3 regions of the Alishewanella sp. SMS8 genome follow, and region 1 is predicted to be linked to each of the others. Evidence: predicted binding sites of a transcription regulator. Region 1 holds the regulator's gene; each other region holds the start of a gene.
The links. Region 1 encodes MetJ, which represses methionine synthesis genes. Its sites were predicted from a motif close to TAGACGTCTAGACGTCTA; they were not measured.
Positions count from the first base shown of each region.

Region 2: metA (homoserine O-succinyltransferase) is a predicted target of MetJ. The motif match lies at 4,431-4,448, and genes of this name have one in related genera.
Region 3: ORJ01_RS15550 (translation initiation factor) is a predicted target of MetJ. The motif match lies at 7,520-7,537, and genes of this name have one in related genera.

Region 1 covers NZ_JAPJEA010000002.1:290,779-301,187, reverse strand. The annotation lists gene priA (primosomal protein N') at 1-238, opposite strand, end outside; gene rpmE (50S ribosomal protein L31) at 451-663, shown strand; gene ORJ01_RS08935 (tetratricopeptide repeat protein) at 894-1,793, opposite strand; gene ORJ01_RS08930 (hypothetical protein) at 1,895-2,086, opposite strand; gene ORJ01_RS08925 (malic enzyme-like NAD(P)-binding protein) at 2,175-3,416, shown strand; gene metJ (met regulon transcriptional regulator MetJ) at 3,457-3,792, opposite strand; gene metB (cystathionine gamma-synthase) at 3,970-5,142, shown strand; gene ORJ01_RS08910 (diguanylate cyclase) at 5,403-8,306, shown strand; gene argC (N-acetyl-gamma-glutamyl-phosphate reductase) at 8,429-9,457, shown strand; gene argB (acetylglutamate kinase) at 9,454-10,218, shown strand; gene ORJ01_RS08895 (ornithine carbamoyltransferase) at 10,282-10,409, shown strand, end outside.
Region 2 covers NZ_JAPJEA010000001.1:847,767-858,175, forward strand. The annotation lists gene metH (methionine synthase) at 1-2,374, opposite strand, end outside; gene ORJ01_RS03865 (homocysteine S-methyltransferase family protein) at 2,374-3,441, opposite strand; gene metA (homoserine O-succinyltransferase) at 3,442-4,368, opposite strand; gene ORJ01_RS03875 (sugar MFS transporter) at 5,142-6,368, opposite strand; gene ORJ01_RS03880 (glycoside hydrolase family 65 protein) at 6,529-8,844, shown strand; gene pgmB (beta-phosphoglucomutase) at 8,846-9,493, shown strand; gene ORJ01_RS03890 (LacI family DNA-binding transcriptional regulator) at 9,586-10,409, opposite strand, start outside.
Region 3 covers NZ_JAPJEA010000008.1:8,277-18,685, reverse strand. The annotation lists gene ORJ01_RS15570 (EAL domain-containing protein) at 1-661, shown strand, start outside; gene ORJ01_RS15565 (amidohydrolase family protein) at 808-3,924, shown strand; gene ORJ01_RS15560 (amidohydrolase family protein) at 3,924-5,222, shown strand; gene ORJ01_RS15555 (M28 family metallopeptidase) at 5,286-6,959, shown strand; gene ORJ01_RS15550 (translation initiation factor) at 7,007-7,405, opposite strand; gene ORJ01_RS15545 (GAF domain-containing protein) at 7,542-8,255, shown strand; gene ORJ01_RS15540 (amino acid aminotransferase) at 8,293-9,489, shown strand; gene ORJ01_RS15535 (energy-coupling factor ABC transporter permease) at 9,598-10,251, opposite strand.

The DNA.
Region 1 (10,409 bases):
ATAAAAGGCGTAGGGTGCCGGAGATCACCGGAGCGTCTTCTAAAATGTGACTTACTGCTTTGAGTTGGCTGTGTTCAAAAGGACTATCCGGATCAATTTGCCAAACAATCCCAATTAACTGACGTTGACCAAATGGCACTTGTACCCGACACCCCACTGTTACACTGCTGTTTTCAGGCAACAGATAATCAAAATGTTGGCGTAACGGGACGGGCAGAGCCACTCGAATAACGGTCACTATGGTTTCCACAACAAAGCAAAGGGATTGTTAGTTTAAGGATCGATATCCGGCTTGCCAAGTAAAACAAAAATAGTGTTTTTTTGCCGCGGGCAGGTTGCAACTTGTTTGCCTATCAATTAAGCTACGCGCCCTAAATTAACTGTAATTGCGTATGGTGTCTGGCGCCAAAAATTGTGACCAGATAGCGATACGGCCTAACGAGGTAACCCATGAAACCAGGTATCCATCCAGAATACAAAGAAATTACTGCTACTTGTACTTGCGGTAATGCATTCAAAACTCGCTCTGCACTTTGCAAAGACATCCACTTGGACGTATGTTCAGCATGTCACCCGTTTTATACTGGTAAGCAAAAAGTGTTAGACGTAGGTGGTCGTGTAGATCGCTTCAAAAAACGTTTCTCTGTTTTGGGCAATCGTTAATCGATTACCGAACGAAAAAAAACCGGAGCTTAGGCTCCGGTTTTTTTTGCTTCAAAATACCCTGCATGTGCACATTAGCATTAATCTGTTCTGCGCATAGCGGTAGGGTTTTCATGGCGATGGTTGTAGCACAATAAAACAACGCCATGCTCAGCATGCTAGCTAAGGCATAGCGTTAAGTGAGTACAACCTATGGCTAAAGCGATGGTACAGCAAATTCAAACAACCGGTTATTGACCACCTGATAGCACTTGGTTGATTGAAGAGGAAGAGCTGTCTGGTTTAATACTGGCGCAATTGCTGCCGCTTTGCTCACAACTGACTCCGCGAATACGACTACCGACAGAGCGGCTATCATAAAGCCCTGAAGAATTTAACCGTTTGACTAAACCGGCAAGCATGTTGTTCATTTGAATTTGCTGCCCCGTCACGCGGATGACCTCAATGTTTTCAACTTGCTGTAAATCTTTTACTAATTCTGCATGTTCATTGCTTGCTGCTAGTTCAGCGCTGACTTCCGCTAAATAAGGTTTGGCTTGGGTTTGCCCAGTTAACACTAAGCGTTTAAACAACTCCGCCGCAGCAACAAGATCTTTTTCAGTGCCAACACCATGTTGTTTAAGTTGGCCCAGTAACAGCATTGACGTTGCTAACTTTTGTTCTGACGCTTGCTCGAGTAATACCACAGCTTGCTCGATTTGCGTTGGATCTTCAGTTTGCAACAATGTTACTGCTTTTGCATATTGGGCTGGAGCATAATTTAAAGAGATGGCTTGTTCTAATAACCGGTCTGCTTCTGCGATATCTTGCTCAATAACAAAGCCATTTCGTAACCAATCTGACATCAAGTAAACTGACATGGGGTTGCGCTGGCGTACACCTTGGCGAAGATAGCGTAATGCTTGACTGGTATTCTGTTCTAAACCATCGCCTGTCGCATAAGACATGGCAACGATCGCCGCGGCATCGCCGCTACCTGCTCGAGCCAGTCGCATCAATTTACGCAGCTCTTTTGTGCAGTCAGTTTCAGTGCATATTTGCTCATTGTTTCCGGCATTTTGTGCAGTGGCGGGCAGGCTAATACTGATGCTACTTACGAGAATAAGTGCAGAGATCGATAAAAGGCGCATGGCATAACCTCATTAACTAAATATTTACCAGATATTGTAGTGATATTTTAATGACGGTCAAGGGATGTCGCTAAAATTAATAGTGATTTGTTTTATTTATGTTAAATTTTGGTGGTGACTAGTTCAACATATAAATACTCAGCAAGAGATTGGGTTTTAAGTGTATAGGCTTCTTTATGGCTAGCGCATTTCTTGCTATAAGAAGAGAAGAAAATATCAACAAGAAGGTGGTCATACTTGCTTAGGCTGGTAGGTCCAGCAACAAATTGGTGTTTTTCTATTAAAGAGCTCATTAAAATGAGCCTTCATCTGGCTTGCTGTAAAACAATAATAAGCATAATTGCAGCCTGTCGCCGCTTACCTTACTCCAGGACAATTAGAATGACAGATTTCAGAGAACAGGCACTTCGCTACCATGCCGAACCCCGCCCAGGAAAAATTAGTATTGAAATTAGCAAACCGGCTGAAACCGTCCGCGATCTTGCGCTAGCTTACAGCCCAGGTGTGGCGGAGCCCGTTCGTGAAATTGCTGCTGATCCAGACAATGTGTATAAATATACCGCTAAAGGTAACTTAGTCGCTGTGATTTCTAACGGTACTGCGATTTTAGGTTTGGGCAATCTCGGGCATTTAGCATCAAAACCGGTGATGGAAGGTAAAGCCTTGTTGTTTAAACGCTTTGCCAACTTAGATTCGATTGACATTGAAGTGTCACATCGCACGACGGAAGAGTTTATAACGACGGTTGCCAATATTGCCGATACCTTTGGTGGTATTAATTTAGAAGATATTAAAGCGCCAGAATGTTTTGAAATAGAGAAAGAGTTAATCAAACGCTGCAACATCCCGGTGTTTCATGATGATCAGCATGGTACTGCAATAGTCACTGCTGCCGGTATGCTTAATGCGTTAGAAATCCAAGGTAAGGATATTAAACACGCCATTATCGTTTGTATGGGTGCGGGTGCTGCGGCTATTGCTTGCATGGAGTTATTAATTAAATGCGGTGCCATGCGTGAGCATATCTATATGTTGGATACCAAAGGGGTGATCCATGCTCGGCGCGAAGATTTAAACCAATATAAATCGTTATTTGCCAATAATACAGATAAACGGACTTTAGAAGATGCTTTACAAGGGGCGGATGTTTTTGTTGGTGTATCGGGCCCCGATGTGTTGCCAGCAGAAGCTTTAATGTTAATGGCAGATAAGCCTGTTATTTTTGCTTGTTCAAACCCTGATCCGGAAATTAAGCCTGAGCTCGCGCACGCGGCTCGAAAAGATCTGATCATGGCAACAGGTCGCTCTGATTACCCTAATCAAGTGAATAATGTTTTGTGCTTCCCGTTTATTTTCCGTGGTGCTTTAGATGTACGTGCCAGTGAAATCAATGACGCAATGAAACTTGCAGCAGTAGAAGCGATCCGCTCAATTGCTAAAGAGCCGGTGCCAGCCGAAGTTTTGGCGGCGGCTGATGTATCAGCTTTAGAGTTTGGTAAATCTTACATTATTCCAAAACCGATGGATCCGAGATTGTTACCTCGAGTGGCACGTGCTGTGGCGGAAGCCGCGGTAAACTCTGGCGTTGCTCGTTTACCACTGCCTGATAATTACTATAAGTAAGCTGAGCCGCTTATAAAAAAACCGCCTATTGGCGGTTTTTTTATTCTTCGTCGTTTTCTGCTTCAATGATGACTGGGATGGGTTTACCCATGCTGGTCAAAATCTGCCGAACTTCAGCAGGAATTTGATGCGGATTATCTTTACGTAGATCGTCATCAGCCGGTAATGGCTGGCCAGTAAAGGCGTGCAAAAAGGCTTCGCACAATAACTCACTATTTGTCGCATGCCGTAAGTTGTTCACTTGGCGGCGAGTGCGTTCGTCAGTTAGCACTTTTAAAACATTCAGCGGGATCGATACGGTAATCTTTTTAACTTGTTCTGATTTTTTACCGTGTTCCGCGTAAGGGTGAGCATACTCACCATTCCACTTAGCCATAAGGGTCCCTTGTTATTGGTCGAGAGAAATTGCTCGCGCAAGTGCGAAATTCTACTGTTTTCTCTGTTACAGTCAAACACTGTGCAACAAATAAACATTATAGACGGCTAAATGGTTTGACTTCCAGTGTTAACGCATTATACTTTTTAGACATCTAAACATCCAAAAGGGCGTATTATGACCAAGCGTCATCCAGCGACTATCGTTGCTCGAGCGGGTATTGCGGAAGATACCGCCTTTGGTGCAGTGACACCACCGATTTACCTCACTTCAACTTATCAACTTCCGGCATTAGGGCAGCCAGGTCCTTATGATTATTCACGTTCAAATAACCCTACCCGCGATGTATTAGGGGAGGCGTTAGCCGAACTCGAAGGCGGTGCTAAAGCGATTATCACCAATACTGGTATGTCAGCTTGTTTGTTAGCACTGCAATTACTGACACCCTCTGACACCTTAGTGATCCCGCATGATTGTTATGGTGGTAGTTATCGATTATTTACCAATTTGGCGCAAAAGAAGCAGGCTTTTAAATTACACATTATCAATTTTCAAGATGCCGATTGGGCCGAGCAATTACGGTTAAGCCAAGCCAGCATGATTTGGTTAGAAACACCGAGTAACCCATTACTGCAAATTACTGATGTGCGAGCGGTTTGTCAGTTAGCGGCCAGCCTCAAAGCCAAAGTGGTGGTGGATAACACCTTTTTATCGCCAGTATTACAGCAGCCCCTCTCCTTAGGTGCAGATTTAGTCATACACTCGACGACGAAATTTATTAATGGCCACTCTGACATTATCGGCGGTGCCGTGATTGCTAAGGATCTGGCGGTTGGCGAAGAATTAAAATGGTGGGGAAACTGTTTAGGCTTAACCGGTGGAGCATTTGATGCCTATCTTACCTTGCGAGGCTTAAGAACGTTAAACTTGCGCTTAAAGCTGCAACAAGAAAATACGGCTGCAGTGGTCGATTTTTTAGCGGCGCATCCTTTAGTTGCTAAAGTGTATTATCCCGGGCTGACAAGTCATCCTGGGCATCAGATTGCTAAAGAACAGCAATTGGGTTTTGGGGCGATGTGTAGTTTTGAGTTGAACGCTCCTGCGGCATTGTTAAAAGATTTTTTCAATGCTCTAGAGTATTTTACTTTGGCACAGTCACTGGGAGGCACTGAAAGTTTAATCTGTCATCCTGCTTCAATGACGCATGCTTCGATGGATGCGGCGGCGCAGCAACGAGCGGGTATTGCTGCCACCTTAGTGCGTTTATCAATAGGCATTGAAAATGTGGCAGATTTACGTGCTGATTTGCAACAAGCGCTAAACGTGGTAGCTCAGCGTTTAGCTGACTAAAACAACTCCTCTAGCTTAGGCAACAGATGATTTAATGCCTGTTGCCTATTTTTTTTAATATTATGTGAGCTCTCGCTAATATCTGAAATTCATTAACTTAATGATTTCTTTATTTTAGTTCGTGTTTGTTGGTTTCTTTATACCGTAAAATCAAGTTCCGTAAGCAGGTAACACGCTTGGCATTGTTAATTAAATTCGGTTAATCTAAAGTACATTAGTAGCTAAGCGCTAACGCTACAGCCAAGGAATTGGATTTCTGCATGCTTTTATCGGGCCTGTGTCGGCATCGGCGACATGTTTATCATTTTTTCTGCTTTTTGTTGTGTACTGTATTTTTTAATACGGCAGCGGCTTCTGCTGCAAAGCATATTCCTAGCTTAGATAATTATTTTAAAGAAACGCTCAACACTCGATCCGGCTTACCGCACAACACTATTAATGCTATTACTCAAACGCCGGATGGCTATATGTGGTTTGGCACTTGGGAAGGCGTTGCACGGTATAACGGTCGCGAATTTCGCATTTTTGATCGTAACCCCCAAACCGGTTTGCCAGATGTCGGCGTGCGTACTTTTCATTTGGATAAACATAATGTTTTGTGGATAGGTGGTGCACGGGGCGGCTTGGTTAAAGTACAAGATGGGCAATGGCAAGCTTTTCCCCCTTTTGGTGAATTGATTAATCGTTTGTTTATGGATAATCAAGATCGATTATGGGTTGCTACCGAGGGGCAGGGGCTTTACATGCAAGATGCCACCGGTAAACGCACACATTTTACGCTTGACGATGGATTACCCTCTCTCCAAATTCACAGCTTGCAACAAGATGCCAACGGCTTACTGTGGGTTGGCACCGCGAATGGATTGGTTTACTTAGATGCACAATTGCAAATTCAACCGGTTGCTGCAGACGAATTTAATGGCGTACCGATATTTGCTTTGGAATTAAATCATCAAGCAGCGTTACTAGTGGGCACAGAACGTGGCCTTTATCTGGCACAGCCAAGTCAATCTAAGCCATTAACTTTATTAGATAATGTTCCGGTGTCGGCCATATTGCAGGAGAACTCAGACATTTTATGGATTGGCACTATAGATAGAGGCTTATTACGCTTACATAACGGTATTACTGAATCTTTAGATATGCGGCAGGGCTTACCCAATAATCGTATTTTAGCTTTGTTAAAAGACAAAGAAGGTAATTTGTGGGTTGGAACAAATGGCGGCATTTTTCGTTTAAGAGATGCACCTTTTAATACCATGACTACCGAAGTCGGATTAGCCGGAAATTATACCCGTGCTCTGTTATCGCATTCTAATGGCTGTATGTATGTTGGTAGCAGCCGCGGTTTAACTCGTATTTGTAATGGTGCGTTCAGTATTATTGATTTAACGGCAGTCAGTGTCGGGCAGTCGGTGTTAAGTCTAGCGGAAGGACCCGATCAAACGGTGTTAGTGGGCACCTATGCCGATGGTTTAATTGAACTGCAACATGATCAGATCCGACGTCATTATGATACCGGGAACGGTTTACCAGCCAATGAAGTTCGCGCCATCCTGCCTCTGGGCAACGGTCAAATGTGGGTAGGCACGTCTAATGGTGTTAGTCTTATAAAGGATGATGGTATTTTAAGTTTAGGCGTTGCGGATGGTTTACCCAGTTCTTTTGTTGTCTCGCTGTTTCAAACACCCGATCAGCGAATTTTTATTGGCACTGGCAATGGTGTGGCCGTTTATGAAAACGAGCAACTGAGAACACTAAATATAGCGGCATACGATGATGCACACTATGCCTTTGGAATGACCTATGATGCCCCGGTAAACATTTTATGGATAACCACGGATCGAGGCCTGATGGCCTATCATCTAGCCAGCAATGACATACAGATTATTGGCCGAGCGCAAGGCATGCCGTTTGATAAAATATTTGAGTTAGTTCAAGACCAGCAAGGTTCTTTTTGGATCAGCAGTAATAGGGGCATTTTAAGGTTAAATCGCAGCCATGCCCTGGCGCTTTTAGCCGGTAAGCGTAGTTCATTAAGTGTCGAACTTTATGGCGAAAGCGATGGCATGATCAGTTCGCAAGCCAATGGCGGCTCGGCTAAAGCGGGTGCACTTCACCATGATGGCTCGGTGTGGTTTGCCACATCGATGGGAGTCACCCGGGTTCAGCCTGAGCGTTTACAGCAATTTGCTGAAATTGCTCCGCCAGTAGTTATTGAAAAAGTACATGTTGATGGCCAAGCTTTACCCTTAGGTTCTCCAGTTAATCTTGTAGCAGGCAGCAATCGATTGGAAATTAGTTACGCAGGCTTGGGTTTTGTGATGTCAGGGCGAATTCAGTATCGTACTAAATTAGAAGGTTTTGATCGTGATTGGGTGACGCGTGGCACTGCCAATACTGCCGAGTACACTAACTTACCACCAGGCGAATATCGCTTTTTAGTGAGTGCTAGTTATCCCGACGGTGAGTGGAGCAAGCAAGAAGCTGTCTATACCTTTACGCTACTACCTCATCTCTGGCAGCGTTGGTGGTTTAAATTCGCCATTATCTTGTTACTCACCACACTCAGTATTATTGCGGTGCGTTGGCGTATGTCGAGTTTAAGACACACTGAGCAACGTTTGCGTAAATTAGTCGCAGAGCAAACAACCGAATTGCAATTGCTCGCAAGACAAGATGCCTTAACCGGTTTGGCTAATCGCCGAGCTTTTGATGAAGAATTGCAGCATGAGTATCAACGCGCGCAGCGGAATAACACCACTTTATGTCTGGCATTAATAGATGTTGATCATTTTAAGCGGGTTAATGATCAACTGTCGCATGCGGTAGGTGATGAAGTACTGAAACGTTTGGCTGAAGTGTTAAAACAGCAATGCCGGACGGTTGATCTGCTTGCACGTTGGGGCGGCGAGGAGTTTGTGGTGTTGTTACCTGATACCTCATTACAGGATGCTTCAGAGGTGTGTGAACGCCTTCGTCATAAAGTAGAAAAACTTAACTTCACTGATCTAGCTGCTGATTTGCATATCACAATAAGTATTGGTTTAACCACGAATAATAAGTTGGAATTACCCCAGCTATTAGTCAGTGCCGATAAAGCCTTGTATAACGCGAAAAAATTAGGGCGTAATCGCTTAGCCTTAGCGGACAATACGCGTTAAATATTGGGTATTAATTCAAAAAAACAGCATAATAATTCTTGATTGTGCATATCCTTCGTTCTACACTAGGCGCCATATTGTGCTATAACTTGTAGCCTAGTTTTTCTTTTTAAGAGTTTTCCATGTCCGTTGAACAACAAAACATTAAAATTCGCAGTGCCGTACTCGGTGCGGCGGGATACAGTGGTGCTGAGCTATGTGCTTTGCTATGCGCTAACCCCTATTTTGAACTGAGCTATGCTTTTGCATCGGCCGGTCGCAGTAGTGAACCTTTCGCCCAGTTATATCCTCGTTTTCAGCAACAAGTCGATATTTTGGTTGAGCCTTGGACCGATGAGCGCGTAGAGGCGTTAGATGTGCAGGTAGCGTTTTTGGCGTTGCCACATGAAGCCAGTGAAGCTATTGCCCCGCTGTTGTTAGCAAAAGGCATTGCGGTAGTCGATTTATCGGGTGCCTTTCGTTTAAAGCAAGCTGACTTATACCCGAAATACTATGGTTACGCTCATCAACATCCTGAGTTATTGGCCCAAGCGGTGTATTCATTAATGGAATGGCAAACGACTCCATTGGGTGATCTAGTCTCTGTTCCTGGCTGTTATCCTACCGCTTGTACGTTGGCGTTATTACCGCTGCTAAAAGCGGATTTAGTAACTAAAGACTGCATTCCGGTGATCAGTGCCACAAGTGGTGTCTCGGGTGCTGGCCGCAAAGCCAGCTTAAGTACTTCATTTTGTGAAGTCGGTTTAAATGCTTATGGTTTCTTTAAACACCGGCATCGCCCAGAGATTGAACAAAATCTGGGGCGCAAAGTGGTGTTTACCCCTCATCTGGGTAATTTTAAGCGCGGCATTTTAGCAACCTGCGTTGTCACGTTAAAAGCCGGCGTGAGCGCTGAGCAAGTTGCGGCAGCTTTTCAGCATGCTTATGCCAGTAAGCCGTTAATCCGTTTTACTAAGAACTCTCCTAATGTTGCCGATGTGGCGGGTACACCGTTTTGTGATTTGTATTGGCAGCAAGATGGCGAGCAATTAGTCATTATGTCAGCCATTGATAACTTATTAAAAGGCGCTGCCGCGCAAGCGATGCAGGCGGCGAATGTTCGTTTTGGTAAACCTGAGACAGCGGGTTTATTAGCAGGAGCCAGCCTATGAAACCGCTAGTATTAAAAATGGGTGGCCGCTTACTGCAAGACAGGCAAGCGTTAGATGCCTTATTAGCGGTATGTGCCAACATTAAGCAGCAACGGCCGGTCATTTTAGTACACGGTGGTGGCGATCAGGTTGATCAATGGCTGAGCAAGTTTGGTTTTGTCACAGAAAAAATTGATGGGCAACGGGTATCACCAGCAGAACAAATGCCTGTGATAACTGGTGCTTTAGATGGCGCGGTAAATGCTGAAATGGTCAGCCGTGCCATGTTGCAAGGTTTGTTGCCTGTTGGCTTAAATTTATCCGCGGGTAATGCCTGTCAATTCACCGTGAATACGCGCCTTGGTGCGGTAGGTATTGTTAAACCCGCTGATGCGACTTTAATTGAGTTGTTATTAACCCAAGGCTATACCCCCGTATTTAGCTCGATTGGCATTGCCGCCGATGGTCAGTTGTTAAATGTGAATGCCGATTTAGCCGCAGCGGCGATTTGCCAGCTAGTGAAAGGCCAATTGGTGTTATTGACTGACGTTCCGGGAATTCTCGATGCCAATATGCAGTTAATTAACGAACTTTCTGCCGAACAAGCCAGTAACTTAGTGCTTGAGGGTGTGATTAAAGGCGGCATGAAAGTGAAGCTAGATGCTGCTTTAGAAACAGCGGCTGCGTTGCAAAGCAATATTGTGGTCGCGGGCTGGCAAAATCCAGCCGATTTGATGAATTTGATGCAGGATAAGCCTGTCGGCACCTGTATTTTGTATTAATTAGCGGCGCCATTGCTTGGCGCCATTGAGTAAGGATACCGCTTAGCGGATAACGCGTGTGCTATGAGTAAATTAACCCAGCTGCTATGTTTAGCTGAACTGGATCAACAACAATTGTCTGCTCTGCTTGATCTCGCCTTAGATATCAAACAATCACCTAACAATTACCGACATGCTTTGCAGGGGCGCAG
Region 2 (10,409 bases), on a different contig from region 1:
AGGCCGGATAACCCGGTGCCGGTCGGATCCCTTGGTATAATTCACGAATTAACTGTTCATTATCCAAGGTTTCATCGGCTGCATAGCCCCAATATTGGCGGCGTACCTGCATATGTAAATACTCGGCTAAGGCTTCTGCCAGTCGATCGGCCAAGGCTTTGGCCATGATGCTGTTATAATCGTCATGCACTTTGACAAATTCAGCAGCAAACTCATCGGCACCAAAACCTGAGGTAACCGCAAAGGCGCCAACATAATCGGCAATACCAGAGCCGACGGGGGCAATAAAGTCACTTAAACAGCAGTTTGGCGCATTATTACGCAGGGCTAATTGCTGTCGCAAACCGTGTAAACGGCAGCGCTCAGTTTGCCGACTGTCGTCGGTATAAATAATAATGTCGTCGCCGTCACTATTGGCCGGAAAAAAACCAAAGGCGGCTTTGCCAGCAATGCGTTTTTGCTGGATCATCTGATCCATCAAGGCATTGGCGTCTTGATACACTTTTCGTGCTTCTAAGCCCACTTCGGGGTGATTTAAAATTGCCGGAAACTTGCCCGATAATTGCCACGTTAGAAAAAACGGTGTCCAATCAATATAGTCGCGTAATTGTTGTAAATCGACATCTTGCCAATAATGCACACCGGGCTGCACAGGGGCCGGTGCCACTTTGCTTAAATCAAGTTGAAACTTGTTGTCGCGTGCCGCGCTTAAACTGAGCATTTTCTCGCCCGGGCGACTACGCTGATGCTGCTCCACCGCGATACGATATTCTTCGGTTACACGTGCTAAATAAGGTGGTTTGGCGTCTGCACTGATTAAAGATTGCACCACCGATACGCTACGAGAAGCATTCGGTACATACACCACGCCATGCTGGTAATGCGGTGCAATCTTCACTGCGGTATGCGCTTTAGAGGTAGTAGCGCCACCAATTAATAACGGAATAGTAAAACCTAAGCGCGCCATTTCTTTAGCCACATACACCATTTCATCAAGCGAGGGGGTGATCAGGCCCGACAAACCAATCACATCGACATTACGTTCTTTGGCCACCCGTAAAATCTCTGCGCACGAGACCATCACGCCTAAATCAATCACTTCAAAGTTATTACATTGCAACACCACGCCCACGATGTTTTTGCCGATGTCGTGTACATCGCCTTTTACCGTGGCTAACAAGATTTTACCTTGCGCTTGGCCACCCGCTTTGTCTTGTTCAATATAAGGCTGCAAGTAGGCCACGGCTTTTTTCATCACCCGCGCCGATTTAACCACTTGGGGTAAAAACATCTTACCTTCACCGAACAAGTCACCCACCACGTTCATGCCGTCCATTAACGGCCCTTCAATCACGTGTAAGGGCTTTTCTGCTTGTTGCCGTGCTTCCTCAGTATCTAATTCAATAAAATCGGTAATGCCTTTAACTAGCGCGTGCTCTAAGCGTTTCCCTACCGGCAGGCTACGCCAAGCATCATCGACTTTTTCAGCCACACTGCCATCGCCTTTAAACTGGGCCGCCACATCTAATAAGCGCTCAGTCGCGTCATCACGCCGATTTAAAATGACATCTTCTACCCGCTCGCGCAGCAGTAACGGAATATCATCATACACCGTTAACTGACCGGCATTAACGATACCCATATCCATACCTGCGGCAACCGCATGGTATAAAAATACCGAGTGAATAGCTTCACGCACGGCGTCATTGCCACGAAACGAGAACGACACATTCGACACACCGCCAGAGATTTTAGCGTAAGGGCATAACCGTTTAATTTCACGCGTGGCTTCAATAAAGTCGACCGCGTAATTATTGTGCTCTTCAATACCGGTGGCGACCGCAAAAATATTCGGGTCAAAAATAATGTCTTCGGGTGGGAAGCCAACCTGCTCGGTCAAAATGTTATAAGCCCGTTGGCAAATTTCAACTTTGCGCTGCTGCGTATCCGCTTGACCTTTTTCATCAAACGCCATCACTACTACGGCCGCACCATAACGTCGCAATAAGCGTGCTTGCTTTAAGAACGGCTGTTCACCTTCTTTTAATGAAATAGAATTAACAACGGCTTTGCCTTGAATGCACTTTAAGGCCGCTTCGATCACTTCCCATTTAGACGAGTCAACCATGATCGGCACCCGAGAAATATCGGGTTCAGAAGCGAGCAAGGTTAAATAACGCACCATGGCGGCTTTGCTGTCGAGCATCGCCTCGTCCATATTGATATCGATAATTTGCGCGCCATTTTCAACTTGCTGCCGTGCCACATCGAGCGCGGCTTCGTAATCGCCTTTTAAGATCAGTTTTTTAAAGCGTGCCGAACCGGTTACGTTGGTGCGCTCACCAATATTGATAAATCGTGCTTGCTGTCGCATTACCACTCCACCGAAAAAGCTTCTAACCCGGCCAAATGAAAACTATGGTCGGGTGTTTTAGGTTGACGGGCCGGCAAACCCTTTACCGCTTGGCTGATTGCAGCGATATGTTCTGGCGTGGTGCCACAGCAACCGCCAACAATATTTAAGAAACCTTGCTGCGCCCAATCGGCAATTTCTGCCGCCATCTCGGTTGCGCCTAAATCATATTCGCCAAATTCATTGGGTAAACCGGCATTCGGGTGTACCGAGACAAAAGCCGAGGAAATACCAGACAGGGTTTCGACATAGGGCCGCAATAAATCTGGGCCTAAGGCGCAGTTTAAACCAAAGCTCACTGGCTCAACATGGGCTAACGAGTGGTAAAACGCTTCGGTAGTTTGCCCTGACAAAGTGCGCCCAGAGGCGTCAGTAATGGTACCGGAGATCATCACCGGTAAACTATAACCGAGCTCGTCAAACACCTGTAATACAGCAAAAGCCGCCGCTTTAGCATTTAAGGTATCGAAAATGGTTTCAAGCATAATGATATCAGCACCGCCATCAACCAATGCCAGCGTGGCTTCCATATAGGCGGTGACCAACTCATCAAAGCTAACATTACGATAGCCTGGATCATTGACATCAGGTGAAATTGACGCGGTACGGTTAGTGGGCCCTAACACACCAGCGACATAACGCGGTTTATGCGGTTCAGTTGCTAAAAATTCGTCACACACTTGGCGTGCTAAGGCTGCTGCTTCGCGATTAATCCGCGCGGCTAAGTGCGACATGTGATAATCGGCCATGGCGATGGTGGTGGCATTAAAGGTATTCGTTTCAATAATGTCAGCGCCCGCTTGCAAATACTGCCGATGAATATCGGCAATCAACGCCGGTTGCGTTAGCACAAGTAAATCATTGTTGCCTTTTAAATCAGAGGCCCAATCAGCAAATTCGCTGCCACGATAGTCTGCTTCATCCAAAGTGCGCTGCTGGATCATGGTGCCCATGGCGCCATCCAGAATAAAAATGCGTTGCTGTAGCTGCGCTCGTAGGGCAGCGGGTGTCAATTTGCTTCGATTCATTTAACTGTTCTGACCAATTTGGTTAATATCAAAAGGCGTGGCTTGGTAAACATAGTAGTTTAACCAGTTACTGAATAATAAAAAGGCATGCGCCTGCCATAGCTTCTGCGGCCCTTGTAACGGGTCGTTATTACGATAGTAGTTTTCGGGTAACAAGGCACTGATGCCCGCAGCTAGGTCGCGTTTATACTCTTCATCGAGGGTAGTAAGATCATATTCTGGATGGCCAGTAACAAAGATCCGGTTACCCCGACTGTTCTGTAGCAAGTAAGCCCCTGTGGCATCGGCTTCAGCCAAAATATGTAAGTCGGCATGCTGCTGATATTTTTGGATTGGCACTTGCGCATAACGTGAATGCGGCACTAAAAATTGATCGTCAAAGCCACGCACTAAGGGGCTTAAAGGCTGCTTCACGTCTTGCCAATACACCCCTGATAACTTCTCACCGCGGATCTCACGTTGTAAGCCATAATAATGATACAAGGCCGCATGCGCTGCCCAACACAAAAATAAGGTGGAGGTCACATGGGTATCGGCCCAACGTAAAATCTCGCCAAACTGCTGCCAATAGGTAACATCTTCATAGTTAACAAGGCCTAAAGGCGCCCCGGTAATAATTAAACCATCGTAGTTTTGATCTTGCACATCAGAGAAATAACGATAAAAACAATTGAGATGGCTTTCCGAGGTGTGTTTACTCACATGATCATCAATGCGCAATAACTCGATATCTAATTGTAGCGGGCTATTGGCCAATAAACGCAATAATTGGATTTCGGTAACGATTTTATTCGGCATCAAATTCAGGATGGCGATGCGTAAAGGCCGAATGTCCTGCGAAGCAGCGCGGCTTTCTGTCATCACAAAGACGTTTTCTGCTGATAAAGCCTCTACCGCTGGCAACTGATCAATGACTTTTACTGGCATAAGCTACTCCGCTCACAGATTAATGGCTTACTGTGCTGAAAAAACACCACAATGTCAACTTCTATACGTTTAGATGGCTAAATATGCGGCGATTCTTTGCTGTGCGTGCTGCGGTTGGGTTATTAGTCTATTTCGGCATTGGCCGTATGCCCCTCTAATCAAGCTGTCACCTTGTGGTGAGATAATTTCTTTTGTATCGTTAAAAAATTACTCCAAGAAAATTCGATACCATTTTTGTGCATCCTCCAGCTCCAGCTGAAGCTTTAGGCAGCGTTTAACGTTTTTGCCCTTGGCGAGATACTTTCTTTTGCGTCGCCAAAAGAAAGTATCCAAAGAAAATGCGCCCCCACTTCCGCTCGAAAGCCCGGCTGCTCATGTGTTGCCCAAGGCGAAAACGTAACTCGCGCGGCGCTACCGCCGCCGCACTCAAACACCCGTTTTCTTAAAACCTTGGCCAACGATGATCAGTCGGCTCGCTCTAAGGGGAATAAAAAGCTAGAGCGGTATTCGCTTAGCTGAATAGGTTGTTTGTGCCAATTGCAGACTTTTTCTATTGCAAACCCGAATGACTGCTTAGTATTTCAAAGCGGCCATTGTTTTCAATCTTTATCAAACAAGTCAGCAAACTTTCAACAATATAAGTAATGTAACCAAGAACTAATCAAGCACAAGATTTGAAAGAATGGTGCTTTTAGCCATCTTAGCGAAAAATACTTTGAATTAAAGAACATCAGTTAATTATGTCGCCTTCGTTACTAGGAAGGACGAGCATATTATGCTGACTTAAACTTGCTCTGTCGGCGTAATAAGCCCACGGATACCAATAATAAACTCAGTGGTAACAGTGATAAATAAAAGGCAGTTTGTCCATTAAAATTAGCGAAAGTGAACCCGGTAACAATAGAGCCTGTAGTACCACCCAATGCAGAAAAAACAACAATCAATCCTGTCATCGGGGCATGCTGTACCTTTGGAAGTGCACTCAAAATGACCGAGTTAATTACTGGGTAAATGGGTGCCATAAATAAACCAATTAAAGGAAACAAATAGGCCGCTAAAGGCGCATTAAATAAATTGACGTCAGCTGCGACTTCAACATTATTGGTAAGCGGCAAGGTTAACAATATCAATGCGGCCATACAGGCTAAACAAATATTTAATAACCAATACCAGCTGAGATGTTTTAACACTACACCGGCAGCTAAGCGTCCTATTGCTAAACTTGCAGCAAAAATACTGGTTAACTGAACACTTAATTGGTTAGGTAAGCTTAACACTTCATTATTAAACGTCGGTAACCAGCTACCAATACCTTGCTCGATAAGCACGTACAAAAACGCTGATAAAATAAAGACGAAAACTAAGGGGCGGTAAACTAATTTAATCATAGACACAAAATCTTGGACTGCATGACTAACCTTAGGCAAATCTAACTCAGGAAAGCGAGTGCTAAGAAGTAAAATGAGGTTTAACGCAGATAAACCTGCCAGCCACCAATAAACTTGCAACCAATCAGCTGACTGCGGTGCGGCTGGATCCATAAAAGCGGCAAAGACCCAATAACCACTTAGCACGCCTACCATAAAAAAACCTTCAATGAAATTGAGTAGCGAAGCATGCTCAGCATTCGTTCGCGTTACCACACCAATACTGGCATATACCGATACTTTAACTAACGCAAAACTAGCACCAACTGTTAAAAACAATAATTTTGTCGTTAAAAATGCCGGCAACAATGGCATAGCTAAACAAGCAAGTGTAACCAAGCTAACACCAATAAGCATTGCGTTTTTGTATCCAAGCCGAGGTAACCAAGCTGCAATTAAAAAGGACACAATGGCTATTGGGATATCTTTGAATCCTTCTAGCGCGCTAGCGGCTTCTTTACTAATTTGATATGTGTGGATCACCTGCAAAATGACGGTGCCTACGCTGTTTAGCAAAATTGCAAAAACAAAATAGGTTAGTAGTAGTGCCAATTTAATTCTTAAGGTTGCCATATTTTTATGCTCTTTATTAGGCTATGCCTGTCGGCAGCAGTAGGTTTTTACCTTGTTCTTCGTGACTATACAATGTTTCAATTACAAATTGCAATCGATTGCAAAAGCAAATTAAATGGGTGTATAGTGCCATTCTCGCTCGTTGTAACAAGGAACACTGATGACACTTCGTAATGATTTAATAAATGCTCTTGGCGTTGCTGAATGGCAATTACCCGATCTTAGCTATAACCCTGAGCTGCATATGTTAAAAGAAACGCTGTTAAGTTTGGGTAATGGTTATATTGGTAGCCGGGGGAGTTTTGATGAAACTTTACCAAATGGCGTTAATAATTGTGAAGGAACCTATTTAAATGGTGCGTACAGCAGTGAACCCATCAATTATGGGGAGAGCGCCTTTGGCTTTGCTCGTAATAACCATAAAATGTTGCAGGTAGCTAATGGTAAAATATTACAACTCACTGTAGATGATGAAAAAGTCACCATTATTGGTGCTACCGAGCATCAAAGACAACTAGATTTGCAAACAGGTGTGCTTCATCGAAAATGGCAGTGGCAAAGCCAAACAGGTAAAAAATTACAATTACAAAGCCGTCGCTTTGTCTCTCAAGCAAACCCACACTTAATAGCCATTGAGTTCAGTGTCACTGCACTCAATTTTGATGGTGATATTCAATTGGCAAGTCTGCTAGATGCCGGTTACCCTGGTTTTCAAAAGAAAGACGATCCTCGTGTCGGAGTAATGTCGATAGCGGATAGTCTCAGCTTATTAGAACAACAAAGTGATTCAGAGCAAGCAGTAATGTTACACCAAGCACATGGTAGCACCTGTAAAGTTGCAGCTGCGATGAACCATCAGCTACCAGATAACGCCAAGTGGTTAGCTAACGAAACAACCGAGCAATGCATCAAGCAGCAATTTATGTTAAGCCTTAAGCAAAATGAGACTTTAACATTACATAAGTTTGTAGTGTATTGCGATAACAACGATCAAGTGAGTAACAGCAAGCTTTATGAAAAAATAGGTAAGATCCTAAAAGAAGCTTGTTCAAAAAGTTTTGCCAGCTTGTTGTCGGAGCATCAGGATTATTGGTCTAATTTCTGGCAACAAGCTGACGTCAAAATTGCCGGTGATGACGCCCTGCAACAAGGGATACGCTTTAACTTATTTAGCTTAGCGCAATCAGCCGGTCGCAATGGCAAGAGCAATATTGGAGCTAAGGGTTTAAGCGGCCCTGGTTATGATGGCCACTATTTTTGGGACACCGAAATATATGTCGTGCCCGTATTAAGCCTGACTCAACCCGAAACAGCTCGTCAACTACTCTGTCATCGTTACAGCCAACTTGATTTTGCTCGCGAGCGAGCTCAACAAATGTCGCATAAACAGGGCGCATTATATCCATGGCGTACCATTGGTGGCGAAGAATGCTCTGCATATTTCCCCGCAGGGACTGCCCAATATCATATTAATGCTGCTATCGCTTATGCGATTCGAAGCTATTACTTGGCCACCGCAGACAGCCAATTTATACGTGATATGGGTGCTGAAATGCTTTTAGAAACTAACCGGTTATGGTTAGAGCTTGGCTTTTTCAATCCACGCCAGAACGACAGGTTTGAAATTCATCAAGTTACCGGTCCAGATGAATATACTGCGATTGTTAATAATAATTTCTACACTAACGCCATGGTGCAATTGCAATTAGAATTCAGTTTGCAGATTTTTGCCGAATATCCGGAGTTGGCTAAGAAATTTGGTCTCACCGAAGCAGAACTCCACACATGGCAACGCGCTGCAAAAAATATGTACTTACCTTACGACAACGAATTAGCCATTCAAGCACAGGACGATAGTTTTTTAACTAAAAAGCCATGGGATTTTTCAAACACACCAAAAGATAAATACCCATTGTTGTTAAACTTTCATCCTTTAGTTATCTATCGCCATCAGGTTCTAAAACAAGCTGATACCGTGTTAGCAAATGTATTACTAGATAATCGTGTTAATGCAAAGCAAAAGGCTCGTGATCTAGCTTATTATGAACCTTTGACCACTCATGACTCCAGTCTCTCCAGCTGCATTCATAGCATCGCTTTTGCTGAAACGGGTAACATCGAGCGCGCTCATGCATTTTTTGGTGATTCTGCCAGAATGGACCTCGATAACCATCATGGCAATACCGAAGTTGGTGTTCATATCGCGTGTATGGCCGGTAGTTGGTTATCTTTGGTTATGGGATTTGCTGGCTTAAGAGTTCGCACTACAGGCTTGTATTTTTCTCCACAATTACCCAAGGACCTTCCAGCATTGGAGTTCCGACTTTGCTATGTAGGCCGTATTATTAAAGTTAGTCTCACTGCTTCGCAAGCCTCTTATCAGTTAATCTCGGGTGAGCCTTTAACTCTTCATCATGTTGATCAAGCTTTTCAACTCAGCGCAACGGCAACAGTGCAATTTGCTATAGGAGGTTAATATGCAGATCCGAGCAATTATTTTTGACTTAGATGGGGTTCTAACAGACACCGCACATTATCATTTTCAAGCTTGGCAAGCTTTAGCGCATGACTTAAGCATTCCCTTTACCGAGCAAGATAATGAACAATTAAAAGGAGTTGATCGACTTGGCTCACTCCGCTGGATATTGCAAAAGGTGGGTAGAACACTTAGCGAAGCAGAAGAAACTCGATTGATGCAACAAAAAAATGAACACTACTTAAAACTTATTGAACATATGGGCACAAAAGATTTATTCCCAGGCGTGCAAAGTCTCTTTACGGAATTAAAGCAACTGAATATTAAAATTGGCCTTGCGTCAGCCAGTAAAAATGCGGGAATGGTTGTAGAACGTTTGGGCATTGCAGCGCAGTTCGATTTTATCGCCGATGCTAATTACGTGAAAAATAGTAAACCTGATCCTGAGGTATTTCTGCTAGCCGCTAAAGGGTTAGGTGTTACACCTGAATATTGTATAGGTGTAGAGGATGCGGTAGCTGGTATCGAGGCAATTAACCGTGCCGGTATGCTTGCGATCGGAATTGGTGATAAAGAGCTTCTGAGTGATGCCTTAATCGTCTACCCAAGCATCGACGCGCTGAACCTAGCTGATTTACAAGCACTATAAACAAACTAAACGACACGTTTAGCCTGTGAGCATTCAACTTTATACAAAGATGAAGAAAAACAGGCTTAACGTGGTTAAAAAGAGCAGCAATATTATAAGGTTTGTTTTTGGAGACGCTGAGTTGACTGACGTTTAATCAGCTTAACGGGTAGCAATTGCGATGTAACTTTAAAACCTTCCATTTGTTTTAATAACTTATCTACCAATAACTGGCCACCTGCATAGGTATTCTGTTTCACCGTAGTCAATGAAGGGGTGCCATAAGCAGACATGGCGATGTCATCAAAACCCACAATAGCAACCTGTTGAGGTACATTTATACCATGCTCTAACAATGCCTTCATTGCCCCCATGGCAATTGCGTCACTGGCAGCAAAAATACCCTCTAATTTATTAATCTGCTGAAATAAAGCTTGCTGAGTTTGCAGGTAACCTGCTTGCGCCGTAAAGTCTGTATTGAATTGTAAACCTTCCTCTATTTCAATGCTTGCGGCCTGTAAAGCGTCTTTGTAACCGAGGTATCGCATTTCTATTTCTGTGTGGCGAATATCGCCTAAAAACGCGATCCGCTTACATCCCTGCTCTATTAAGTGAGCAACGGCCAAATGCGCGCCTTGACGGTTGTCACTTCCAATGACAGGAAATGTTTCTGCACCCGTTGCAGCCCCCCATACTACGAAAGGGACACCTGCGGATGCTAATTGCTCAACCCGATCGTCATGCTCGCCTTGGCCAATCACAATTAATCCATCGGCTCGTTTTGAGTCATAGTAATAATTACGCCAATCTTTATCAGTGGTTTTACTGGTGCTTAACAGCATATCGTAACCTTTAGCTGTTAATTCATCGGCTATAACACCCAATAAATCAAGTAAAAATGGATCGCTAATTGCTTGTTGAGTTTTTGAGTCAAATA
Region 3 (10,409 bases), on a different contig from region 1:
GGCCTTGATCCGCTGGCTGCGACCCGACAATACCCTAGTGCCTCCGGCGCGCTTTATTCCAGTGGCGGAAAGTACCGGCTTAATTGTTAAAATTGGTGAGTGGATTATTCTGGAGTCATGCCGTTTTCTGGCTCGACAACACAGCCGTGGCTATGCCGTTAGTCTGTCAATTAACTTATCGGCGCGCCAATTTAACGATAATCGTTTACCGACGATGATTGAACAAATTATCCAGCGGACCGGTGTCGATCCAAGCTATTTAGTGTTTGAAATTACCGAAAGTATGCTGATGGGCGACACTGATGCGGCTATTAAACAGTTAAATCAGTTAAAACGTCTCGGAGTCTCTTTATCTATTGATGACTTTGGTACAGGCTATTCATCGCTTAATTATTTGAAGCGATTCCCAGTAGACGAGCTGAAAATCGACCGCTCTTTTGTTAAAGATATTCCAGAAGATCGGAATGATATGGATATTGTCTCTGCCATTATTGCGATGGCGCAAAAGATGCAATTACGCGTTGTCGCTGAAGGGGTCGAGTCAGAAGCTCAAGTTGACTTCTTAAAGCAAAATGCTTGCTATGTTGTACAGGGTTATTACTACAGCATGCCGTTGGCAGAGCAAGAGTTAAGTCACCTGACATTTACAATAAAAACATAAGGTAAAGGATCATTCGGTCGTTCAGTGCGAGGTAATTGTTGTTTCGATTAACACCACTAACACGCCGGGGTTATTGACTAAACAGTCTGCGCTAACCCCAATTAACGCTGTGATACCTTACATCCACTCAAAACCAGGAAAACGTTATGATATCAGCTCGCCTGTCACTTTTGACCTTGGCTTTGCTTAGCGCTACTAGCTATGCGGCTCAAACCACGCCAGAGTTAGGGATCCGGGATAAAACCCCGAATCTCATGGCTCTAACCAATGCCACTGTTCTCACTGAGCCTGGCAAAGAACTTACCGGTGCAACCATCTTAATTCGTGATGGTAAAATTGAAGCGGTTTCAACCAGCGCTAAGATCCCTGCCGGTTATCAAACTTTTGATTTACAAGGTTACTTTGTATATCCCGGTTTTATTGACCCTTATACTCAATACGGTGTTACTGCTGCTAGTCAGGCTGAGCGTGCGCGCTTTGGTGGTCGTAACCCAATTTATGAAAATGAACGAAGGGGGGGCAATGCGGCAAACGACGCCATTCATGCACAGCAGCGTTGGGCAACCCAATTTAAACCCGATAGTAAAGCAGCAACCGAGTTATTAAAAGCTGGTTTTACTACGGTACAAAGTGCCCGCCAAGACGGTATTTTTCGTGGAACCGCTTTTGTTGCTTCTTTAGGTGAAGGCTTGCCAAATGATTTAATTTTAAAAGCTGACGCTCAGCATTTTTTATCTTTTAGCAAAGGCAGTTCGCAGCAAACCTATCCTTCTTCGTTGATGGGATCAATTGCGCTGATCCGTCAAACCTTGTCCGACGCTAATTGGTATCAAGCGGCCACGGCTAGCCCGAATTTAAGCGTTCAGGGTAAGCCTGTTGAGTTTAACGCGGCTTTAGAAGCGCTTAGCAGTTTAAGCAGCCAGGGCATCTTGTTTGATACTACAGACGATCGTTCATTACTGCGCGCCAATCAATTACTCAGCGAATTTAATCTTAAAAATGCGCTGTTATTAGGCTCTGGCTATGAATACAGCCGCTTGTCACAAATTAAAGCGACCGGTAAACCTTTGTTGCTACCGCTGAATTTTCCCGCCGCACCGCAGGTTAACGCGGCTGAGCAGCGTTTAGACGTGAATCTTGCTGATTTACGGCACTGGGAGCGGGCACCGGCTAACCCGGCTGAAGTGGCTAAAGCTGGGGTAAACTTTGCCTTCACAACGCATGGTTTAACTAAAAAAGCTGAGTTTTTACCCAACTTACGCAAAGCTATTCAATACGGCTTAGACAAACAGCAAGCGCTCGCAGCCTTAACCACCACACCAGCCAGCTTACTGGGTTTAGACGATCGGTTAGGTAAAATTGCTGCCGGTTATCAGGCTGATCTTGTGATCAGCCGAGGTGATCTGTTCACTGACGGTGAAATTGTCGCAACCTGGTTACGTGGCCAAGAAAAACGCTTTACCAGTGTGCAACCCACCGCTTTTGCTGGTGAGTATCAACTCACTTATCAAGATCAAACGTTTAGCGTGACGCTAACGGGTACGGCGCCGAAAATAAGCGGTGAAGCGGTAATGGGCGATAAAAAAGTGAAATTGACTCACCTGATGGTGCAAGACCAGCGGTTACAATTTAGCTTGCCGTTACAAAAGCTCACTGAACAAGCTGCGGTGCTGCAATTTAATGGTGTTTGGTCTGAGCAACAACTTAAGGGTTATTGGTTAGATGCACAGGGTAATGAAGTGGCTGTCAGCGCCAAACAGCAAATTGCAGCCAGCAGTAAAGATGCCAAAACCGCTAAAGCCGCGCCAGCAATGTTGTCGAAACTGACTTATCCTAATCGTGCTTTTGGTTTAGATGCTTTACCGCAGCAACAAAACCTGCATATCAAAAATGCGACCGTGTGGACAGCAACAGCAGACGGTGTGTTGACCGAAAGTGATGTGCTAGTGCGCAATGGTAAGTTTGAGAAAATTGGCCAAAACCTGACTACGCCACGCGGTTATACAGTAATCGATGCCACAGGTTTACATTTAACGCCAGGTATTATTGACGAGCACTCACATATTGCCACCGAGCAAGGGGTGAACGAGGGTTCACATGCTAATACCGCCGAAGTGCACTTAGGTGATGTGATTAACTCAGATGATATCAATATCTATCGTGCGTTAGCCGGTGGTGTTACCGCAGTGCAGGTACTACATGGTAGTGCTAACCCGATTGGAGGTCGTGCGCAAATTATTAGCTTACGCTGGGGTCAAGATGCAGAAGGCCTGAAATTTAAAGATGCACCACCGAGTATCAAATTTGCATTAGGTGAAAACGTAAAGCAATCTAATTGGGGCTCTGAGTTCAATACACGATACCCACAAACTCGTATTGGTGTTGAAACCTTTATTCGCGATCAATTCCAAGCAGCTAAAGAATACCGTGCGGCTTGGCAAGCGTTCAATAAACTGTCTAAGCGTGAGCAAGGCCGTGTTGCCCCCCCTCGCCGTGATTATCAGATGGATACCTTGGTCGAAATTCTAGAAGGTAAACGTCATATTCATACACACTCTTATGTGGCTTCTGAAATTTTAATGTTGATGAAAGTTGCTGATGAAATGGGTTTCAAAGTGAATACTTACACCCACATCTTAGAAGGCTACAAGGTAGCGAGTGAAATGAAAGCGCATGGTGCCAGTGCATCGACCTTTGCTGACTGGTGGGGCTTTAAGATGGAAGTCACGGATGCCATTCCAACTAACACCTGTTTGATGCATGAGCAGGGTATGTTAGTGAGCGTTAACTCTGATGATCCTGGTTTACTGCGTCGTTTGAATCAAGAGGCCTCAAAATCTACCATGTATTGTAATATGGATGAGCAAGAAGCCTTGAAGATGGTGACGTTAAACCCAGCAAAACAATTAAAAATTGACGATAAAGTCGGTTCAATTGCCGTCGGTAAACAAGCCGATTTCGTGTTATGGGATGCCCATCCATTATCCGTTTACAGTGTGGCACAACAAACGTGGATTGAAGGGGCACGTTACTTCGACCGTGCTGAAGACTTAGCAAAGCGGCAACAGCTTGAGCAAGAGCGGCAACAGTTGATCCAAAAGGTCTTAACCGCGGGTGATTCTGCTCGTAACGGTAGTCGCAACGCTTATAAACAAGATGATCCGATTTGGCATTGTGAAGATAACGATGACTGGTTGAAATTACGCTTTGGTTTTGGCTCTGCCACAGAAAGTCATGCTCATGCCCATGGGGAGCAACATTAATGAAAAAATTAACCACTATTTTTGCCGCAGCACTTACACTGGCAACGAGCAGCGTACTCGCGGTAAACCCCGTACCTGCACCGAAACAAAGCGTGCCAGTATTATTGAAAAATGCGACGGTGCACGCCGTTGTAACCGAGCCGGCCATTCAAGATGTCTTACTAGTCGATGGCAAAATTGCCGCGATGGGTACGAACTTAACGGCACCTGCCGGGGCGCAAATAGAAGATTTAACCGGTAAGCATGTGTATCCGGGGCTTATTGCTTTGATTAACCAACTAGGCTTAATTGAAGTTGAAGCCGTGCGTGCCACGCGTGATGATCGTGAAACCTCAGCCACGAACCCAGATTTGCAAGTGCAAGTGGCCTTTAATGCTGATTCTGCGGTGATCCCAACTATTCGCAGTAACGGTTTTAGCCATAGCTTAATTTATCCTGATGGTAGCTTGATCACCGGTCGCTCAGCATTGATGCAGTTAGACGGTTGGAATTGGCAAGATGCCCTAGTGCAAGCCGATGTGGGCTTACACGTGAATTGGCCGCGCATGGGCTTACAAACCGGTTGGTGGGTTCGTGATAGTGCGGAAAAGCAGCAAGAGCGGCAACGTGAGCAACTGGAGCAGTTACAAAGCTACTTTAGCCAAGCACAAGCCTATTATTTAGCTGAGCAAGCCGGCTTAAATCGTGGCCGTGATTCACGCTGGCATGCCATGTTGGCGTTGTTTGAAGGTAAATTACCCTTATTTGTTCATGCTGATGATCCAAGACAAATGCGTCAAGCCATCAGCTTAGCTAAACAATACAAGGTCCGTTTAGTGATTGTAGGGGGACGCGATAGCTGGCGCATGGCAGATGAACTGGCGGCGAATAACGTGGATGTGATTTATACCGCGCCTTATGGCTTACCTACGCGTACCGATGAAGCCTATGATCAAGCCTTTAGCGTGCCAGGTGTGCTGCAAAAAGCCGGTGTGCGTTTCGCGTTATCGCTGGATGGTTTCTGGGATACCCGCAACCTGGTGTTTGCTGCGGGCCATGTCACGCGTTACGGTTTAGAACCTGCGCAAGCGCTACGATCCTTAACCTTAGATGCGGCACAAATTGCCGGTGTGGCCGATCGTTTAGGCTCGATTGAGGTGGGTAAGAGCGCGAGTTTAGTCGTGTCTGAAGGCGATATTTTTGATTATCGTGGGCATAACATCATGCAATTATGGATTGACGGTCGCAATGTTGATCTGAATAACAAACATAAACAGCTACACCAGCGTTATCAGCAACGCTATCAAGCGGCTAACTAAGCTTTAGTTTTATTACCATCTACAGTGCCAGTGAATACTGGCACTTTTTTATTGAGACAGTCCATGAAAAAGATTTTTTTACTTTGTACGGCCGCGTTAATGACTATTGCTGGTTGTAGCAGTACCCCAGCCAGCAAAGCCCCGCGCGCCAGCGCTTTGGTGATTGAAAGTCATCTGACGTTTTTAGCGGATGATTTGTTAGAAGGCCGTGACACGGGGAGTCGAGGCCATGAATTAGCCTCACGTTATATTGCTCAGCAATTTCAAGCATTAGGTTTAGTGCCGGCTGCGGCTGATGGCACCTACTTTCAGCGTGTCCCTATGCGCAAAGCGCAAATTGTGCCGGGAAGTGCCAAGCTTAGTTTTAGTTTACCCGAGCAACAACTGACGTTAGATTACCCGCAGCAATTTACAACCGGGCCCAATTTGCAAACCGAAGCCGTTAAGTTGCAAGGTGAAATGGTGTTTGTTGGTTATGGTTTAGTGTCGGAGGTGTTTGATTTAAACGATTATGCGAATTTAGACGTTAAAGGTAAAGTCGTGGTAATGCTGTCAGGTTTACCCGCTTTTTTACCTAGCGAAGAGCGGGCTTATCTGGGCAGTATGAAAACCGAATTTGCGGTTGAGCGGGGCGCTATCGGTGTTATTTCGGTGCATACGCCACAGCAAGAAAAAACTCGGCCCTATGCCGATAGCCTCATGTATTTAAATAGTCCGAGCATGAGCTGGTTAGATGACGAAGGTAACCCCGGTCGGGGCTTTGCTCAGTTACAAGGTGGCGCAACTTTGCATCCTGATGCGGCTAGTCTGTTATTCGCTGCCGCTGGTTATAACCTGAGTGATATTTTTGCTTTATTAGAAAAAGATGAGGTCCCCAAAGGTTTTGCGTTAAAAGGCGAAGTTAACTTAAGCAGCCAAAGTACTCACCAGCAAGTGACAAGCCCGAATGTGTTAGCGACCTTACCCGGTTCCGATCCGCTGTTAAAAGAGGAATATGTAGTATTAACTGCACATTCTGATCATATCGGTTTTTCTAACGATTTACGCAGCGAAGATAAAATTAATAACGGGGCAATGGATAACGCTGCAGGTATCGCGATCTTACTTGAAACCGCACGTTTATTTGCGCAACTGCCGACATCGCCAAAGCGCTCTATTTTGTTTGCTGCGGTTACCGGTGAAGAAAAAGGCTTATTAGGGGCAGATTATCTAGCGAAACAACCGCCAATGACTATTTCGCAGATGGTGGCTAACGTTAATTTAGATATGCCGGTATTACTGTATTCTTTTGCCGATTTAATTGCTTTTGGTGCAAATCACTCGACCCTAGGTGATGTGGTTGCCCGTGCTGCGGCAAAAGAGGGCAGAACCTTAAGTGAAGATCCGATGCCCGAGCAAGCTATCTTCACGCGCTCAGATCATTATCGCTTAGTGCAACAAGGTGTGCCTGCGGTGTTTTTAATGACCGGTTTTACTTCAACCGATCCAAAGGTATCGGGAGGCAAAGTGTGGGCCAGTTTCTTTGCCAAGCATTATCATCGCCCTTCGGATGATATTGCCAGCTTAACCAAAGAGTATGGGGCTATTCGTTATGATGCTGGCGCCGTATTTGCCGATATTAATTTTAATATTGCGCTGGATGTAGCGAATGCTAAAACGCGGCCATTGTGGCGCAAAGACAGTTTTTTCAGAAAGGTATTTGGCCGTATAGAGAACTCTGAACCCAATACGCCGTAATCGTTCGATACCGAGTTGTTAATATCGCTTGAGATAAACAAGCCGGCCTATCCGCCGGCTTGTTTCACTTTAAACCCTTTTTGTTGTAATAAGGTAGTGACTAATTCGCGTTTATCACCTTGTATCTCAATAATGCCGTCTTTGGCCGAACCACCACAAGCACATTTCTTTTTTAATTCTGTACATAGTTGGCTTAATTCACTGGGGCTACCGGTTAAGCCTAAAATGGTTAATACCGTCTTACCGCCCCGACCTTTCGTTTCCCGACGGATGCGTAAGGCACCATCAGCAAATCCTTCAGCCGTCGAGACAGCAGGGCTGCTCGCGTCAATTCGGCCTGTCGCCGTGGAATAGACCAAACCAGCCTGATTCGCCGGATTCGTGCTCTCTGGAGTAGCGCCAGTCAGTTGTTGTTGCCAATCGGCTAAGGAAATTTTTTTGCTCATCATAAAATGTCCTGAAAAGTTGGCCGTAGCTTACTCAGCACAAGCGTTGCTCGCAAGTTTTTCTGTGTCTCGCTTGGTTTTTTAATGTTATCTGGTAGAATATCGCCTTGATTTTAGAAATCTGGACGGCTAAAAATTGAGTATTCCAACCCAAATTAACCACTATTTACAGCTTAGTGGCCTTAAAGAGCAATTTTCTTTTTTTGATCAAGCCTTTACTGAAAAAACCACCGCCTATTATCAAGCGTTACAGCAACATATTGCCGATAGTCACAATGCCAAAGTGCAATGGCAATACCAAGTACCTGAGTTAGGCGAGGGAGGGGCGTGTTCATTATTTGGTGTGCTGGACAGTGAGCCATATGATTTAACCGCGATTTTGGGCGGTCAAACCAGCGCTAATCACCAAGCCTTAGCACGTTTAACGAAAATAACTGAATTTTATCAACAGCAGTCGGGTTTAGCATGGTTTGGTATTTATCAAGCGCGTGCTAATCTGGAGCAAGAGATGGTGCTGGTTAAATTAAGCTATTTTGGCGCCGCCTCTCGGGCAGAGTTTCCGTTAAATACTGAGTTTGCCAAGATCAGTAATAACAGTACGGTGGGTTTAACTGGCCAAGCCCGTGTGATTAACGATGTCGCGGCCTATTTGCAACAAGGCGGTGAATATTACACCTGCGATCCGAAAGTTAAAGCCGAGGCCTGTTTGCCACTGTTTGCACAATCGGGCAAAATAGTTGGCATTATTGACGCTGAAGATTTGAAGCAGCAGGTGTTTACCGCAGAGGCATTGGCCCTGTTAGTGGCTGTGTGTCTGAGCATCCCCGAGTGTTTACCGGCAATCGCTTAGTGTTGCCTCCTTATAATCATAAACCAGGTAGAACAATATGTTTTCTCAGTTAAAGCCTGTCGCTATCGACCCCATATTAGGGCTAATGGCGGCTTATCGTGAAGATCCTAACCCTCTTAAAGTTGACCTTGGCGTAGGTGTTTATAAAGATGAACAAGGCCACACCGCGGTTTTAAAATGCGTAAAAGAAGCCGAAGCGCTACGTTTAAAGCATGAAGACAGCAAAACCTATGTGGGTATGGCCGGTGATCCGTCTTTTAATACGCACATTGAAAAGTTAGCCTTTGGTGCGACTCATACAGTATTGCTAGCAAATCGCGTTGTTACGGCGCATACACCTGGCGGCACAGGGGCACTGCGTGTGGCGGCGGAGTTTATCAAGAGAGCGAATCCGGATGCGACGATTTGGGTGACCACCCCGACGTGGGCAAACCATATCTCGTTATTCCAAGCTGCGGGTTTAAAAGTCAAAGAATACGCTTATTACGATTACGACACCAAAGGTTTGCAGGTAGAGCAGATGTTTGCTGATTTAGAGCAAATTCCTGCGGGTGACGTTGTTTTAGTGCATGCCTGTTGTCATAACCCCAGTGGTATGGATCTGAACTTCGAACAATGGCAACGCTTTACCGCGATCGCGAAAGAGCGAGGTTTCACTCCTTTGGTTGATATGGCTTACCAAGGTTTTGGCGCCGGTTTAGATGAAGATGCCGCAGGTTTGCGCTATTTAGCTGAGCAAGTGCCAGAAATGATCTTGTGTAGCTCTTGCTCGAAAAACTTTGGTTTATATCGCGAGCGAATTGGTGCTGTTAGTGTTGTTGCTAGTAACAGCAAAGAAACCGACGCTGTCCGCGCAAACTTACTCAGCGTCGTGCGCGGTATTTACTCAATGCCACCTACGCACGGTGCCATTATTGTTAGCCATATTTTAGATAGCGCCGAGTTAACGGCACTGTGGCACGACGAATTAGCAGAAATGCGTAATCGCATTAATAGCTATCGCCAGCTGATCATCGACAAGTTTACTGCTGAAGGCATTACCCAAGATTTCAGCTTTATTGCTCGTCAGCATGGTATGTTCAGCTTTTTAGGCATTAACAAAGCGCAAATTGAACGGCTACGCAGCGAGTTCAGTATCTATATGGTCGGTTCTAGCCGCGTCAGTATTTCGGGTTTGAATCATGCCAATATCGACTATTTCGCCAAAGCCGTCGCAACGGTATTAAAAGGCTAAATACGCCAATAAGGTATCCAGGCATCGAGTCTGGATACCTTTTTATGCTGCGCTGTGCGCTACTTTTCTCTTTCTCTTTCCTTAACCTTGCCTTTAGTTATCACACACTCAGCGATCAGGCGATAAGTATTCATTATCATAAAAGGTTCTGAGCCATTCTGGCCGATACACTGCCATTAGCGTAATGGCCATGCCATTGAGTAATGCTTCGCCAAACCAAATGAGCAAGGCTAATTGCGTATAGTTGTGATAAATCGTATGCCAGTCATGTTGTTGCTGCAGATACAGCCAGCCAGAGGTGAGTACAATTTTTAGCACTATGCTCAGGGCGGCATTTAAAAAACCCGCAATAAAGATATATACAAATAAATGGCGAGTCAGATAATGATATGACCAGCTAAATACCGCATAACTAAATAATGCAGGTAAAATAAAGGTAGTTAATGCAAAGGCGCCACCCTCAGCCAAGCTGACACTGTTAAATAGCATTAATAAAGCTAAGGGCAGGCAACTGATCCAAATGGCGATACGCCAGCCATGACACAATACCAGTGTGGTAATACCCAGAAAAAACAACTCTAAGCCCGGTACTATGCCGGCTTTTACAGACCAGAGTAGGGTTAAGGCTACTGCTGAGGCAAATACAAAATGCTGATAACCCGGTAATTGTAATAAGCGTGGCCACAACTCTTTTGGATAACTTAGTGCGATGCAAAGTATAGCCAAACACCAGGCACTTATTTGCCAATAATTTATGATCATGATCATAGACCCAAAGCTGTGGATGCGGCTAATTATACTGTGTTCTAGCACAGCATAAAAAGCTTCGCGTTAGTAACAAGGTGCATGTGTAAGCGGCTAAGAGCCTTAATTAGGGCTTAAGTAAAGCCTTAGCTGTTTTTCAATCGCCTATTAATTAA